Regions from separate parts of the Neisseria musculi genome, predicted to be linked through region 1. Evidence: predicted binding sites of a transcription regulator. Region 1 holds the regulator's gene; the other holds the start of a gene.

Region 1 (7,794 bases):
TTGCTCTTTCGGCACTTTTGGCAACTCAAACATTCCCAAACGGCTTTTCGGGCAAAAAGCGAAAAGTGTAAATAAGCACCGGATTTTTCTACTCTCGGGGTTTGGGCAAAAATTTTTTGCAAGGCAGTTTGAAATGAAGGCTGTTGGAACTGTTTGAAGATTTTGTTTCTGCGCAGTTTGGGCGGCCAAACGTTTGGTATTCGGGCATGGGTTTAATCGATACTTCAATATTTTCATCTGTATTCCCGCCTGCGCGGGAATGGCGGCATTGGTGCTTTTCAGGCGGCCTTAAGGTGTTTTGGCAACGGCTGCGGCCTTTTTCAGCAATGCGAAGCCTTCTGTTTTGTTGCGCGGGCGTGCGCCCTCCCACAGCAGATGCCAGCCTTCGGGGGCGGGGCTGCCTTTGGGCTGCTGCACCAGCCGGTAGGCGCATGAAGTATCGTTTACGCGCAGTTGAAGGGTGCCGTATTGCTGCCATACGATGCGGGCGGTGGCGGCTCCGGCATCTATGCCCACGCAGCTTGTGCCTTCTGCGAGGGCGGTTTTCACTGCGGCGGGCAGGGCGGCTTCCATCTGCCGAACCACGGGGGCGTGGCTTTTGGCGGCATCGAGCCAGGGTAGAAACAGGGTCATCATTAACGCCCACACCAGCGTTACTCCGGCCGCCCAGTTGGTAACGGCCTGCCGCCCTCGGATGTGTTTGCGGGTAATCGCCCACAGCCACACGGGTGTGAACGATACGGCTACCAGCATGGGTATGGTGTCGATGTCGGGAATGTAGTGGGGGCTGAAATAATGGGAGCGTTCGGCCAGTTTGGCCGGCCAGCCGTAGTTCATGGCGAAGAAGCCCAGCCATAAAAATACGGCAAACAGGCCGAAAGCCATGATGCCGAACCAGTTGATGAATGCTGCTGCGCCACGCCGCAGGCCGTCAAGCTGCGCTGCGCCGAGCAGGGCGAGAGGGGGCAGCAGCCAAACCAGGTGGTCGGGGTGGCGGTGGGGGGTGAGTGTGAGCAGCAGGGTTGCTGTGGTGAGCCAAAATACGGCGAGTACGCCCCAGCGTTGTTGCAGCAGGCGGGTGCGGGAGGCTGTCCAGGCGGCCAGCGGCCAGGCGGGAAAGGCAAACCACAGCAGGTTTTTCAGGTAATAGGGCAGCGAAAAGGCCGTCTGAAAACTTTGTGTGCCGCCGAATGCGCCGAAGGCGTGGTGGTGCAGCCAGATGTGGAAGGCGGCTTCGTTGGTTTTCAGCAGCGCGAAGGGGTAAACCGGCAGCAGCGGCAGGGCAACGGCAAATGCGCCCACCAGCGTGAGAGAGTAGCGTTTGAACTGCCAGCAGGGATGGGCTGCCAATGCGGCGGCGGCCAGCATCAGCGCGGCAGGCAGCAGCAGCCCGGCCGACACCGACAGCAACACCCAGCCGCCGCCCAGCATCAGTGCGGCCATAATCACGTGTGTCTGCGCCAGCGAGAATCCGTACAGACACATGGCGAGCGCGGCAAATACCACCGATTGGCTGCCGAGAAAGTGTGCCATGGTAATCAGGCCGGTGCAGCCGATTAAAATCAGCGCCACGCTGCGCCCTTGATGGCGGCCGAGCAGACGGAATCCCGCGCTGCCGCAGCAAAACAGGCCGAGTGCGGTGAACAATACGCTGGCGAAACGGGCGGCGGAATAGGCATCGGCCGCCCAGGGTGAGAGCAGCTGCTCAAACCATGCGGCAACCCACAGATACACGGGCGACACGTTGAAATAGGGCTGCCCGAGCACGGTGGGCAGCCATGCGGAGCCGCCGTCTGAAAAGGCTTCTATGGCGGTGAACACGGCGGGTTCGGCGGGGTTCCACAGGTTGCGTGAAAAAATGCCCGGCCACAGCCATGCAAAAGCCAGCAGCAGCAACAGCCAGGGTTTTTCACCTGTTGGGGCGGGAGGTTGGGATTCGGGCGGGGTGTAGGTCAGCATGGGGCGGCAGATGGAGAGTGAAACGGTTTAAGTGTAGCAAATAATTAACGGCACGGGATAGTGAGCCGTTGCAGGGATAAGGTTTGTCGTGCCTGTCATTTCCGGCGCGGGGTGCAGCAATACCGTAATGGAAACGGGGGCGGGTTCACCATGACGGCATGGTGGCAGGAGCGGCAGTTTGTGCTGCTTGCGGGCTATGAAAGGCCGGAATTTTGCAAAAATAAGCCGGCCGGCTTAAATAACGGCAGCGTTGGTTTGCTTTGCGGCGCAGCCTGCAGCTTATCGCGTTGTGCTTGATTTTATTGGATTGGCTTGTAACTTAGGCCGTCTGAAAAAAACAGCGGTCTGTATCGGATTGGGGGAGATATTGCGCAGAACCGGAAAACGGTATCCGCACAATATGCAGCGCCGGCACCGCACATTGAAACCTTATTGGGCAAGGTGCAGGCAATATCCGCGCCACGCGATGCGGCAGTGGACACAGGGAGCGGGCAAACACGGGTTTCAGACGGCCCCGGCTTTATTGGCAAACCCACCTCGGTTCAACTTTGCCTGCGACACGCTGCTAAACCGTTTTGGAATATTGCGCCGTGGTTTCTTTATGGCGCAAGTGGTAGTCGAACACCATGGCAATGTTGCGGATTAAGAACCGTCCTTTGGGCGTAATCTGCAGGCCGTGCGGTTTGACTGCCAGCAGGCCGAGTTCGGCCAACTGCCGCAAATCTGCCAGCTCGGTTTGGAAATAATGGGCAAACGAGATGCCGAACATATGTTCATACACTCGGAAATCTAAGGTGAAACGGCACATCAGATCTTGAATGATGTTGCGCCGCAATAAGTCGTCCTGGTTGAGGCGGTAGCCGCGCATCACGGGCAGGCGGCCGGCATCGATGGCGGCATAGTAAGCATCGATATCGCGCTCGTTCTGCACATAAGTGTTGGCGGTTTTGCCGATAGAGGATACACCCAGGGCAATCAGATCGCAGTCGGCATAAGTGGAATAACCCTGGAAATTGCGTTGCAGACGGCCTTCTTTCAAGGCGCGTGAAAGCTCGTCGCCGGGCTTGGCGAAATGATCCATGCCGATAAACACATAACCGCGTGCGGTGAGTGTTTGTACGGCGTATTGCAGAATATCGAGTTTTTCTTCGCTGCCGGGCACGGCTTCGGTGTCGATGCGGCGCTGCGGCTTGAAAATATGCGGCAGATGGGCATAGTGGTAGAGCGCCAGGCGGTCGGGGTCGAGCGAAAGCACGGTTTCGAGAGTGGGCTTGATGCTTTCGATAGACTGGTGCGGCAGGCCGTAAATCAAATCCACGCTTACTGATTTGAAGCCCGCTTCGCGTGCAGCATCGACCACTTCGCGTGTTTCTTCAACGGTTTGCACGCGGTTGACCGCTTGTTGCACTTTAGGGTCGAAATCCTGAATGCCCACACTCATGCGGTTGAAGCCCAAGCGGCCCAAATGCAGTACGGTTTCACGGCTGACTTTGCGCGGGTCGATTTCTATCGAATATTCCCCGCCGGGAACCAAGTCGAAATAACGCCGTATCATCGCAAAAACGCGCTCCAACTGGCCGTCGCTCAAAAACGTGGGCGTGCCTCCGCCGAAGTGCAGTTGGGCCAGCTGGTGGCGGCCGTTCAGATGCGGGGCGAGCAGCGCCATCTCTTTTTCGAGATATTCGATATAGGCATCGGCGCGGGATTTGTCTTTCGTGATGATTTTGTTGCAGCCGCAGTAATAGCAGATGGTGTTGCAGAAAGGAATGTGGATATAAAGCGACAAGGGCTTGTTTAAGGCCCCTGCGTTTCGCGCCTCAAGCGATTTTATATAATCGGTTTCGCTAAAGCTGCCGTGAAAGCGGTCGGCAGTTGGATAGGAAGTGTAGCGGGGGCCGCTGGAAGGCAGCGAGGCAATCAGCCTGCGGTCGAATTCGGTTTCGGTGTGGTTATGTATATTTATAATTTTCATTAAATGGTTTTCTTGATTCGGGGGTAGATAGGCAAATCAAAGGTAGTTTGATAGAATATCCGCACTATCATAAACAAGCCTTGACCGGAGTCAATAGTCCTTAAGTCGCGGCTCTACTATATAAATGATAAATGGAAGTTGCTTAGAAGAAAAGGTGCCTGCCATGCCTGCACACACTGCCCAGCATCAGATGAAAACGCTGTGTTCAACATGTTCCTTGCGCGAACTGTGCCTGCCTGTTGGGTTGATGCCGACCGAATTTGCCCAGTTGGATACCGTTATCCGCCAAAGCCGCCGTTTGAAAAAAGGCGAATATCTCTTTCGCGCAGGCGAGCCTTTTGCTTCTTTGTTTGCCATTCGTACAGGCTTTTTCAAAACCACTATCGCCAGTCAGGACGGGCGCGACCAGGTAACCGGTTTTTTTATGTCGGGCGAGCTGATCGGCATGGACGGCATCTGTACGCAGACCCACAGTTGCGATGCCGTGGCGTTGGAAGACAGCGAGGTGTGCGAGCTTCCGTTTCTGCATATGGAAGAATTGGGGCAGAATATTCCCAGCCTTCAAAACCATTTTTTCCGCTTGATGAGCCGGGAAATCGTGCGTGACCAGGGGGTGATGCTGCTGTTGGGAAATATGCGCGCCGAAGAGCGGTTGGCGGCTTTTTTGCTCAATCTCTCCGGTCGTCTGTATGCCCGCGGTTTTGCTGCCAATGACTTCATTTTGCGGATGTCGCGCGAAGAAATCGGCAGTTATTTGGGGCTGAAGCTGGAAACCGTCAGCCGCACCCTGTCGAAATTTCATCACGAAGGGCTGATTTTGGTCGAACACAAACACATTAAAATCTTACAGCCGCAAGTGCTGAAGAAAATGGTTTCCGGTTGCGAGCATGCCGTATAGGCATTTGAAATCAACCATTAACAGAAAGCAGGCCGTCTGAAAAATGCTGTTTCAGACGGCCTTTGCCTTTCAATATGTTCAATCAAGTCAATATGTTCAATCAAGATTCAGATGGAAAAATCTTCTTCAATCGGCGCGTATAATATTTTATCTATCTGCATACGGGTTAGTTTGGGGGAGAACAAATTAATGAATTCATAGGTATAGCCGCGCAGATAAGTATCAGGCCGCAGCGCGATGTAGGTGTGGGAAGGCTCGAACAAGTGCGATGCATCGATTAGGTGCAAATCCCCGTCTGTTTTACCGTCATAAGCCATTTTTGCCATTAAGCCTACGCCCAAGCCCAGCCGTACATAGGTTTTCAACACATCTGTATCGGCCGAAGATAAAGCCACAGCGGGCAAATCCAGCCGGGCCTTTTGGAATGCACGGGCGATATTGTTGTTGTGGTTAAGGGCAAATTCATAAGTTACCAGCGGAAAAGCTGCCAAATCTTCAATTGTCAGCGGATGGCGGCAGTCCAAGAGCGGGTGGCCGTCCGGTACGATTGCCGCATATGTCCATGTTTCGCAGGACAGTTTTCTCAATTCGCCGCTTTCCTCCGATGTTTCGGTGGCAATGGCAAAGTCGGCGTTGCCGCTTAGCACCATTTGGGCAAGTGTATCAGGGCTGCCCTGCTTGATGGTCAGGCGCACTTTGGGGTAACGCTGCACAAATTCAGCCACAATGGCAGGCAACGCATAGCGTGCCTGCGTGTGGGTGGTGGCGATGGTCAGCGGGCCGCTGTCGTGTCCGGTAAACTCACTGCCGATATTTTTAATATTCTGCACATCGTGCAAAATCCGCTCGGACAGTTCCAAAACCACTTTGCCGGGCTGGGAAACCGAAACTACGCGCTTACCGCTGCGGATAAAAATCTGTATTCCCAATTCTTCTTCCAGCAGTCTGATTTGCTTGGAAATGCCGGGTTGCGATGTAAACAGAGCCTCGGCAGCTTCAGACACATTCAGATTGTGGCGGTAAACTTCGAGTGCGTAGCGTAATTGCTGTAATTTCATCTTAAAAAAGCCAAGAAAAACCAAGCGGCGGAGCTTGTGGATTCTGTACGACAAAGGGCTGCCAATTTAGCACATTTTGGCAAAATCTGCCCGGTTGCCCCACTGAAGGGCTTAAAGTTTTTGTTTTTTAATAAACAATCTTTTATTGATATTGAACAGTCATGAGTGCAGAGTGGTGCTGATTGTTGTTTATGTGCAACGGGATTGGCGTATAAATGTTGTTTTGCTTGCCAATGAATGACACGGGCTTGATTTTTCGGCATGATTTAGAAATGGGAAGCGGGTCTTTGCCGTTGTGCGCGGGCAGTTGTGTATTGACAGTTTGCCCTCCGTTTCTTTATAGTGCAAACTGATATATCCGATTTGCCGCCGTTTACAACAGTGGCCTGTATATTGGTGATTTGCAGCGGCTACGCTCTGCGCCCGTTGTATAACAATCTTTGATGAGGGAATAAAATGACCAAACAGCTGAAATTAAGCACCTTGTTTGTTGCCTTGGTTGCTTCAGGTACCGCAATGGCCAGTGAGGCGCATACCAAACACGGTTATACCGTTGACCGCGAACAAACCATCGTCCGCAACAACTATGGCGAGTGCTGGAAAAATACCTATTTCGATAAAGAAACCCAAGGCCGCATCGAGTGTGGCGATGCTACTCCGGTAGCTACCGCCCCCCAATACGCCGATGAAACCGTTTCTCTGTCTGCCAACACCCTGTTCGGCTTCGATAAAGACAATCTGCGTCCCGAAGCTACCGAAACCCTGAACGCTTTGGCCCAGCGTTTGAGCAACACCAATGTAGAAGCCGTGCGTGTTGAGGGCCACACAGATTTTATGGGTTCCGAGCAATACAACCAAGCCCTGTCTGAGCGCCGTGCTAACGTAGTTGCCAACTACTTGGTAGGTCAAGGCGTTGCTTCCAATAAGATTTCCGCCGTTGGTTTGGGCGAGTCCCAAGCACGCATGACTGCTTCTTGCGAAGCCGAAGTTGCCAACTTAGGTAAAAAAGTTTCCAAAGCCAAAAAACGTACTGCTCTGATTGCATGTATCGAGCCTGACCGCCGTGTAGATGTTAAGATCCGTACGCTGGTAACCAAACAGGTTGCTCCGGGTCAGGTTGAGGGCGAGCGCCCTGCTTCTGAAGAAGGTTGGATTCCCGGCCCCGCTTCCAAATATCACGGCTACACCCGTCCTTAATCAACTGAAAGTTGAAGAGCAAACCCCGCTTCGGCGGGGTTTTGTGTTAAAGGAGACAGTATGGTTTGAGGGTAAACGGTTTATAATGATTTACCGAATCGGGATTCGAACGGGGATGTTTGGTTGCAGAGCAGTTGCTTGTTACGCCGGGTGATTGGCCGGGCTCCTGTTTTTTCAGACGGCCTGACGATTATTTTATGAAAGAATTTGATTTTATCCGCCGCTATTTACACCGTTCCCAAGCCGATGCAGATGTATTGATCGGTATTGGCGATGATGCAGCCGTTATCCGCCCGCGAGCAGGGTATGACTTGTGCTTTAGTAGCGATATGCTGTTGAAAGACAGGCATTTTTTTGGGGATGTTGCACCTGCTGATTTGGCATATAAAGTGTTGGCGGTGAATATTTCGGATATGGCGGCAATGGGTGCCTCGCCGCGCTGGGCTTTGTTGGGGGCGGGTTTGCCGCAGCTGCAGGAAGATTGGTTGGCAGAGTTTTGCGGCAGCTTGTTTGTGCTGGCGCAGCATTTCGGCATCACGCTTATCGGCGGAGATACCACCAAAGGCGATTTGGTATTTAATGTTACCATTGTCGGCGAATTGCCGCAGGGCAGGGCGTTGCGGCGGGATGCTGCGCAGGCGGGAGACGATGTGTGGGTATCGGGGCAGTTGGGCTTGGCAGCTGCGGCACTGCACCATCATTGGCATACG
Region 2 (7,794 bases), 1.3 Mb from region 1:
ACCGCAATGGATCTGCACCATATCCGCGAAGACTACAGCAGGCAGGAACTCTCGGAAGCCGAATGCGGCGACAACCCTATTGCCCAGTTTGACCGCTGGCTCAACGAAGCCATCCGCGCCGAAGTAAACGAACCCACCGCCATGAACGTGGCCACCGTCAATTCAGACGGCCGCCCCGAAGGCAGGCAGGTGCTGCTTAAAGAAACCAACCCGCGCGGCTTTGTGTTTTTCACCAACTATAAAAGCCGCAAAGGCCGCGCGCTGGCAGCCGTGCCGTTTGCCGCCCTCACCTTTTTCTGGCCCGAACTGGAGCGGCAGGTGCGCGTGGAAGGGCGGGTAGAAAAACTCGATGAAGCCGCATCAGACGAATATTTCGAAAGCCGTCCCTACACCAGCCGCATCGGCGCATGGGCCAGCGAGCAGAGCGAAGTGATTTCGGGCAAAGCGGCATTGGTGGCGCGCGCTGCCGCCGTGGGCCTGCAACACCCGCTGCACGTGCCCCGCCCGCCGCACTGGGGCGGCTACATTGTCCTGCCCGACCGTGTGGAGTTCTGGCAGGGCCGCCCCAGCCGCCTGCACGACCGCATCCAATACCGTTTGCAAAACGGCATCTGGCACAAAGAAAGACTGTCGCCCTGAAAGCGCAGGCCGTCTGAAAATATTGCAAAATATAATATTGTATCGGGCGTTGAACATTGCCCGCTGACGCTTTAGCTCCACGGAGCTCCACGGCCTGCCCGCGCTGTTTTCAGACGGCCTCCAAACAGAAAAACAGCGCAACGGCGCAAAACTACCGCGCCAGAAACACAGGCAACGGCGCAAATTGGTTTACAATCACCGGCCTGCTCCGGCAGGTTTACCCGAAACCACAGGAAAAACCATGTTAGACATCCAACAACTCCGCAACCACACCGCCGCCGTGGCCGAGCGTTTGGCCGCACGCGGCTACCCGCTCGACACCGCCCGCTTCGAAGCACTGGAAAACAAACGCAAGCAACTGCAAGTCCGCACCGAAGAGCTGCAGGCCGCGCGCAACAGCGAGTCGAAAAAAATCGGCGCCCTGAAAAGTTCGGGCAGGCACGAAGAAGCGGAGCAAACGATGGCGCAGGTGGCGCAGATTAAAGCAGATTTGGAACAGGCCGCCGCCGACTACGAGGCCGTGCAGGCCGAGTTGGATGCCTGGCTGGCCGCCATTCCCAACCTGCCGCACGAGAGCGTGCCGGTGGGCGCGGACGAAAGCGGGAATGTGGAGGTGCGCCGCTACGGCGCGCCGCGCGTGTTTGATTTCGCCGTCAAAGACCACGTTGATTTGGGCGCGCCGCTGGGTTTGGATTTTGAAACGGGTGCGCAGCTTTCCGGCGCGCGCTTTGCCGTGATGAAAGGCCGAATCGCCCGCCTGCACCGCGCGCTGGCGCAGTTTATGCTCGACACCCACACGCTGCACCACGGCTACACCGAGTATTACACGCCCTATATTGTCAGCAGCAACACCCTGTTCGGCACCGGCCAGCTGCCCAAATTCGGCGAAGACCTGTTTCACGTTACCCGCGGCGGCGATGAAACCAAGCTTGTGCAATATCTGATTCCCACCGCCGAAGTTACGCTCACCAACACCGTGGCCGAGAGCATTGTGCCGTCTGAAACACTGCCGCTGAAACTCACCGCCCATTCGCCCTGCTTCCGCTCCGAAGCGGGTGCCTACGGCAAAGACGTGCGCGGCCTGATCCGCCAGCACCAGTTCGACAAAGTGGAAATGGTGCAGATTACCCGCCCCGAGCATTCCTATGATGCGCTGGAAGAGATGGTCGGTCATGCCGAAAAAATCCTGCAACTGCTCGAGCTGCCCTACCGCGTGATTGTGCTGTGTACCGGCGATATGGGGTTCGGCGCGGCCAAAACCTATGATGTGGAAGTGTGGGTGCCGGCGCAAAACACCTACCGCGAAATTTCGAGCTGCTCCAACTGCGAAGACTTCCAAGCCCGCCGCATGAAAGCACGCTTCAAAGACGAAAACGGCAAAAACCGCCTGCTGCACACGCTCAACGGCTCCGGCCTGGCGGTCGGCCGCACGTTGGTAGCCGTGCTGGAAAACCACCAGAATGCAGACGGCAGCATCAACATCCCCGCCGCGCTGCAACCCTATATGGGCGGCATTGCCAAGCTGCAACCCTAGCGGAGCCCGGCAGTGCGGCGGCCTTGCGGTGGGCGGCATTGCGCAACGCCCGCTGGCGCAACCCGCCCCTTTAAATTCCACTCTGCCGCGATATGCTGAAGCCCCCGGCATGATGTGTCGGGTTATGTGTGAAACCTGAGGATTGCCTGCCGCGCCACATTGGAAGCTTGGCACTCTGCCGCCTTGCTGCGAGAGCGGCGCGGGTTTTGCAGAGCCTTAGGCCGTCTGAAAGCGGGCGCAGCTTTTTTGCCGCCCCGCTCCCGTTTTATCTTAAACCCGGAAAACGTTTTATGTTTGTTTTATGTTTAAGGTTTAAACGTTTATGTTTGCAGTCAATCCGCACATTTTCAGTGCCAACCGGCGAGCCGCAAACCATTCGGGCGGCACTCAAAACGCTCTGCGCCTTAACGGAAATGCAGCGGATTCACGTTGAAAAATCTTTTCAGACGACCTGAAGCCGTCTGAAAAGCTTAAATGCCGTTATCCCCGCTCAGGGAAATGCAAATAAAAATATTGAAGTATCGGTTAAACCCATACCGGGATGCTAAACATCTGAATGTCTGCCTGCGCGGGAATAACAGCAAATAACGCCTGTGATGTTTGTGAATCGTTCAAAGGTTACGGCCTGTATCAGCCTGCCGAAGGCCGTTTGAAACAGCGGTGATGCCATGCCCAAAGCAACTTTCTACACCCATGTCGGCGATCCTGCCGCTTTCGTTTGCCGCTTGGCGGAACGCGCCGTGAAAAGCAGCAGCCGTGTGCTGCTGTGGGCAGATTCGCCCGAAGCAGCCGAGCGGCTGGACAGGCAATTGTGGCAGTTTGATCCGGCAAGTTTTCTGCCGCACGAGTTGTGGGTTCACGGCCGGGCATTGCCGCAAAACGTGCCGCTGCTGGTGTCTTACGGGGAAGCGCTGCCTGAAACCGCACCCGGCACGATAGTGCTGAACGTCTCTGCCGATTTTTGGTGTTATGCCCCTGCCCGACCCGCCCGCGTGCTGGAAATCATCGGCACCGGCCTGGAAGATCTGGCCGATGCCCGCGAGCGTTTCAAGGCCTATCGTAAACAGGGCTTTGAAGTCGAACACCACAATATGCAGGGCAAAGCCTAAAGTATTTTCAACACTATAAATATAATAAACCCGAAATATAATAAACCCGCTTTACCGCCGGCAGGACGCTCTGTGCCTCAGCTCAAAGAAAGCGGTTGTGCAAGCCGTTGCAGCGGCAGCAGAACCGGCTCGGTATGGTCTGCGGCTTACTGTTTTGCGCCGGTATCCGGCCGTCTGAAACACCCTGTGGCAACCAACCTTTCCATGCCGGCTGCCCAATTCAACCAACTCCCTGTTTCTGATTTATATCAAGAAGTTTCAAACTATTATTTATAGATTAACAGACTGAATTGAGTATTTTGCTGAAAAGTATTAGCATGATATTGCAATCAAATAAGAACCAATACTAGTTTATTTGCTGTTTATCCGTCTTGCCGCTTTCCGATTGTTACCGTCAAACAAGAAAGTAAGTTTCTTATGGCCGTGGTTCCGCTCTCTTCTCTCAGCAAAGGCACATATGCCCATATTGATTCTATCCGGCCGCAAGCCATTTTCGGCGGGTTAGATGATTTGGTCGGCCGCCGTTTGGCCGATTTGGGTTTTTCCAACGGTATGCCGCTGATGGTGGTTGCCGTGGGCGCATTCGGCAAGGGGCCGCTTGCCGTGCGTTTGGGCAATCAGTCGCAATTTGCCCTGCGTGCGCCCGAGGCAGCCAAAATCATGTGCCGCGTGGTAACCGAACATTTCTAAACTGCTTTCAGACGGCCTTTGTTCCGCTCAATCTGTGTGGCCGTCTGAAAAATTAAAAAATCATTCCCATCATCTGCAAGGATACGATATGCAGGCCGATGCCGTTTCTTTAAGCTATTTTGCGCTGCTTGGCGCGCCCAATTGCGGCAAAACCGTTTTGTTCAACGGATTAACCGGCTCCAACGCCAAAGTGGCCAATTATCCGGGGGTAACGGTCGATAAACGCGAGGGGGTATTTATCGATGATGCCTCCATCCACATCATCGACCTTCCCGGCACCTACAGCCTGCGCACCACCAGCCCCGATGAGGCGGTGGCGCGCGATATGGTGCTGGGCAAACTCGGCCGGCAGCCCGATGCAATCATTGCCGTAGCCGATGCCACCAATCTGCGCATGACCCTGCGCATGATGCTGGAGCTGAAAATACTGGGGCTGCCGATGGCGGTGTCGCTTAATTTAAGCGATGTCGCCCGCTCGAGAGGCCTGCAAATCGATGCGGTCAAACTCAGCAAACTGCTGGGGGTGCCGGTGTTGGAAACAGTGGCGGTGAGCAAAGACGGCATCAGCGGCGTGCGCGAGGCGGTTGCAAAACTGCCGCGCCGCGCGGGCAAGCCCGTGGATATGGAGGCGGTCGAACACCTGCTCAACAATCTCGACAGTAACGCGCTGTATGAGCAGGTGGAAGACATTCTGCGCCAAGTAGTGCGCACCGAAATGAAGCTGCCCGAATGGCACCGCCGCTTGGATGCACTGGTGCTGCACCCGGTTTGGGGCTTCGTTATCTTGACGGCGGTTTTGTTATTGGTGTTCCAAGCCGTTTATTCGTGGTCGGAACCATTAATGGAGGCCATCGAAGGCGGCTTCGGCGCATTGGGCGAATGGGTGGCCGCCGTGATGCCCGCCGGCATATTGCAGGATTTGATGGTGAACGGCGTGATTGCCGGCATGGGCAGCGTGCTGGTGTTTCTGCCGCAGATTACCATTCTGTTTGCATTTATCCTTCTGCTCGAAGATTCAGGCTATCTGCCGCGCGCCGCTTTTCTGCTCGACAACCTGCTCTCGAAAAGCGGGCTTTCCGGCCGCTCGTTTATTCCGCTGCTCTCCAGCTTTGCCTGCGCCGTGCCCGCCGTGATGTCGGCGCGCACCATTCAAGACCCGCGCGAACGCCTGGCAACGATTATGATTGCCCCCATGCTCACCTGCTCGGCGCGGCTGCCCGTTTACGCGCTGATTATCGCTGCAGTGATTCCGCAGCAAACCGTATGGGGCGTGTTTAATCTGCAAGGCCTGACCCTGTTTGCCCTGTATGTGGCGGGCACCGCTTCGGCGGCATTAACAGCTTTCGTGCTGAAACGTTTTGCCCGCAGGCAAACCGGCATCCGCCAGTTTCCGCTGCTGATGGAGCTGCCCACATTCCGCATGCCCAATTTCAAACACATCGCCACCAGCCTGTGGGATCGCGTGAAAGCATTTTTAAAACGCGCCGGCACCGTGATTTTCGCCTTAAGCGTGGTGTTGTGGGCTTTGGTGAGCTTTCCTGCGCCGCCTGAAGGAGCAACCGGCGCCGCCATCGATTACAGCTTCGCCGGCACCATCGGCCACTTTATCGAGCCGCTGTTTGCGCCGCTGGGCTTCACCTGGCAGATGTGCATTGCCATGATTCCCGGCATCGCCGCCCGCGAAGTGGTGGTGGCCGCGCTGGGCACAGTATATGCTGTGGGCACAGGCTCGGAAGACGCGGTGCAAAACGCGCTGGTTCCGATTGTGGGCAGCAACTGGGGGCTGCCGACTGCGTTTGCTTTCTTGGCCTGGTATATCTACGCCCCGATGTGCATGGCCACGTTGGCGGTGATTAAGCGCGAAACCAAATCCGCCCGCAAAACCCTGATGATTACCGGCTATCTCTTTGCACTGGCCTATTTGTTTGCCTTTATCGTTTATCAGCTAAGCTCGAGGATTCTCTGATGGAACAATATATTATCGTTGGCATTATCGTAGCGGCGTGCGTGCTGTATATACTGCGCAAATTTGTGTTCAAGCCCAAAAACAGCAATTCTGCCTGCGGCGGCTGCGACCGCTGCGGCGGCGGTAAAGGCTGCGGCTAGCCTTGCTCTGCAAACCGGAACCTTTAAAAACCGACACAGGCCGTCTGAAAAGTTTCAGACGGCCTGTCCGCACAAAAACAGCGGCAAAGCCGGTACAGACGCGGCTACTTTCAAAATATCTGTTCCCGCTGCAGCCGCTTAACCGGAAAACCATGCAGATATTCAATACTCTGCTGTGCAAAAAACTTGAGGCCGTCTGAAAAGTTTCAGACGGCCTGTCAAAGCAAATTGAGTGCCAAACCCGCTCTCCCGGCAAACCGGACACTAAGGCACGGCTTTCGCCCCGTATTCACACAAATCGTTGATAATGCAGCGCGCGCACAATGGCTTTTGCGCCTTGCAGGTGTAACGGCCGTGCAGAATCAGCCAATGGTGGGCATCGAGCAGAAATTCTTTCGGCACACACTTCATCAGTTTGTCTTCCACTTCGCGCACGTTTTTGCCGGGCGCAATTTTGGTGCGGTTGGACACTCGGAAAATATGCGTGTCCACCGCCATCGCCATTTGGCCGAAAGCCGTATTCAGCACCACATTCGCAGTTTTTCGCCCCACGCCTGGCAGGGCTTCCAGCGCTTCGCGGGTTTGCGGCACTTCGCCGTTGTGTTTGTCCAACAGGATACGGCAGGTTTCGATAATGTGTTTCGATTTGGTTTTATAAAGGCCGATGGTTTTGGTGTATTCCATCACGCCTTCCAAGCCCAGATCCAGCATGGCTTGAGGAGTGGCGGCAACGGGAAACAGTTTCGCCGTGGCCTTGTTCACACCCACATCGGTAGCCTGCGCCGAAAGCAGCACGGCAATCAGCAGCTCAAACGGGCTGTTGAAGTTTAATTCGGTGGTCGGATGCGGATTGGCGGCGCGGAAACGCTCGAAAATTTCTTGGCGGATCAGTTTGTTCATTTTGGGGTTGGGTTGCAGTTTGTGCGGTTGGGGCAGGCATTATATAACACCGCGCCGTGTGTGGATTCAGGAGAGGAACATTCTTTGTCCACTCGAAAAATGATGGCGGCACCGGCCTGCCCCGCCATACTGCCGGCACTCTTGCGAGCCGCCGCCCTGCCTTAACGGCGCGGGTTGCTGCAAAAGTTCAGGCCGTCTGAAAGCATCTGCCTGCCGTTCCGCCTGTAAGCGGGCTTGCGCGGCATACAACGGCAGCTTTTTTCAGACGGCCTCTATAATAAATCGCCAATGCAGGCGGAAAGCGGCGCGGGTTGCCGCTGCGGCTTGCAAAACCGATGTGTTCGGCGAAAGTGCGGCAACCGAGTCATTGGGTTTGCGGTATCTGTCTAACGCAAACCTTGCGGCACTTCGGGTGCAACCAAACGTTTCAGCCCGGTGCCGCCCAAATCTATTTCTGTGCCGAAACGGCGGCTGCCGCTGTTCCAGTCGGTCACGGCCTGTTGCAGGGCTTCGCGGCTGTCGGCAACGAAATTCCACCAAACCACGGTGGGATGCGGCAGCGGTTCGCCGCCGAGCAGCATGATGTGGCTGCCGGCTTCTCCTTCGAGTTCAAACGATCGGGCATCGGCGGTTTCGATAAAGGCCAGCTCATCGGCGGTGAAAGTCTGCCCGCCCGCCTTGATGCTGCCCGCTATCACCAATACGCCGTATTCCCAGCCCGCTTGTGCGGGAATGCTGATGCGCGCGGCCCGGTCAAACTGTATATCCAAACCGATCAGCGGGCTGTGTTGCGCAGTGGGGGCAGTATGGCTGCCG

The links. The regulator FNR, encoded in region 1, switches genes on or off when oxygen is low (the NO sensors DNR and NnrR bind a similar motif). The targets are predictions, from matches to a motif close to TTGATNNNNATCAA.
Region 2: the regulator FNR is predicted to act here: its motif matches at 3,521-3,534, upstream of H7A79_RS06480 (FeoA family protein).

The regions. Positions count from the first base shown of each region.
Region 1 is NZ_CP060414.2:2,490,308-2,498,101, forward strand. It holds gene H7A79_RS12870 (ArnT family glycosyltransferase) at 289-1,959, opposite strand; gene hemN (oxygen-independent coproporphyrinogen III oxidase) at 2,525-3,931, opposite strand; gene fnr (fumarate/nitrate reduction transcriptional regulator Fnr) at 4,095-4,829, shown strand; gene H7A79_RS12885 (CysB family HTH-type transcriptional regulator) at 4,937-5,887, opposite strand; gene H7A79_RS12890 (OmpA family protein) at 6,344-7,084, shown strand; gene thiL (thiamine-phosphate kinase) at 7,282-7,794, shown strand, end outside.
Region 2 is NZ_CP060414.2:1,222,841-1,230,634, forward strand. It holds gene pdxH (pyridoxamine 5'-phosphate oxidase) at 7-639, shown strand; gene serS (serine--tRNA ligase) at 881-2,173, shown strand; gene H7A79_RS06475 (DNA polymerase III subunit chi) at 2,842-3,282, shown strand; gene H7A79_RS06480 (FeoA family protein) at 3,700-3,972, shown strand; gene feoB (ferrous iron transporter B) at 4,061-5,938, shown strand; gene H7A79_RS06490 (FeoB-associated Cys-rich membrane protein) at 5,938-6,078, shown strand; gene nth (endonuclease III) at 6,343-6,978, opposite strand; gene H7A79_RS06500 (pirin family protein) at 7,365-7,794, opposite strand, start outside.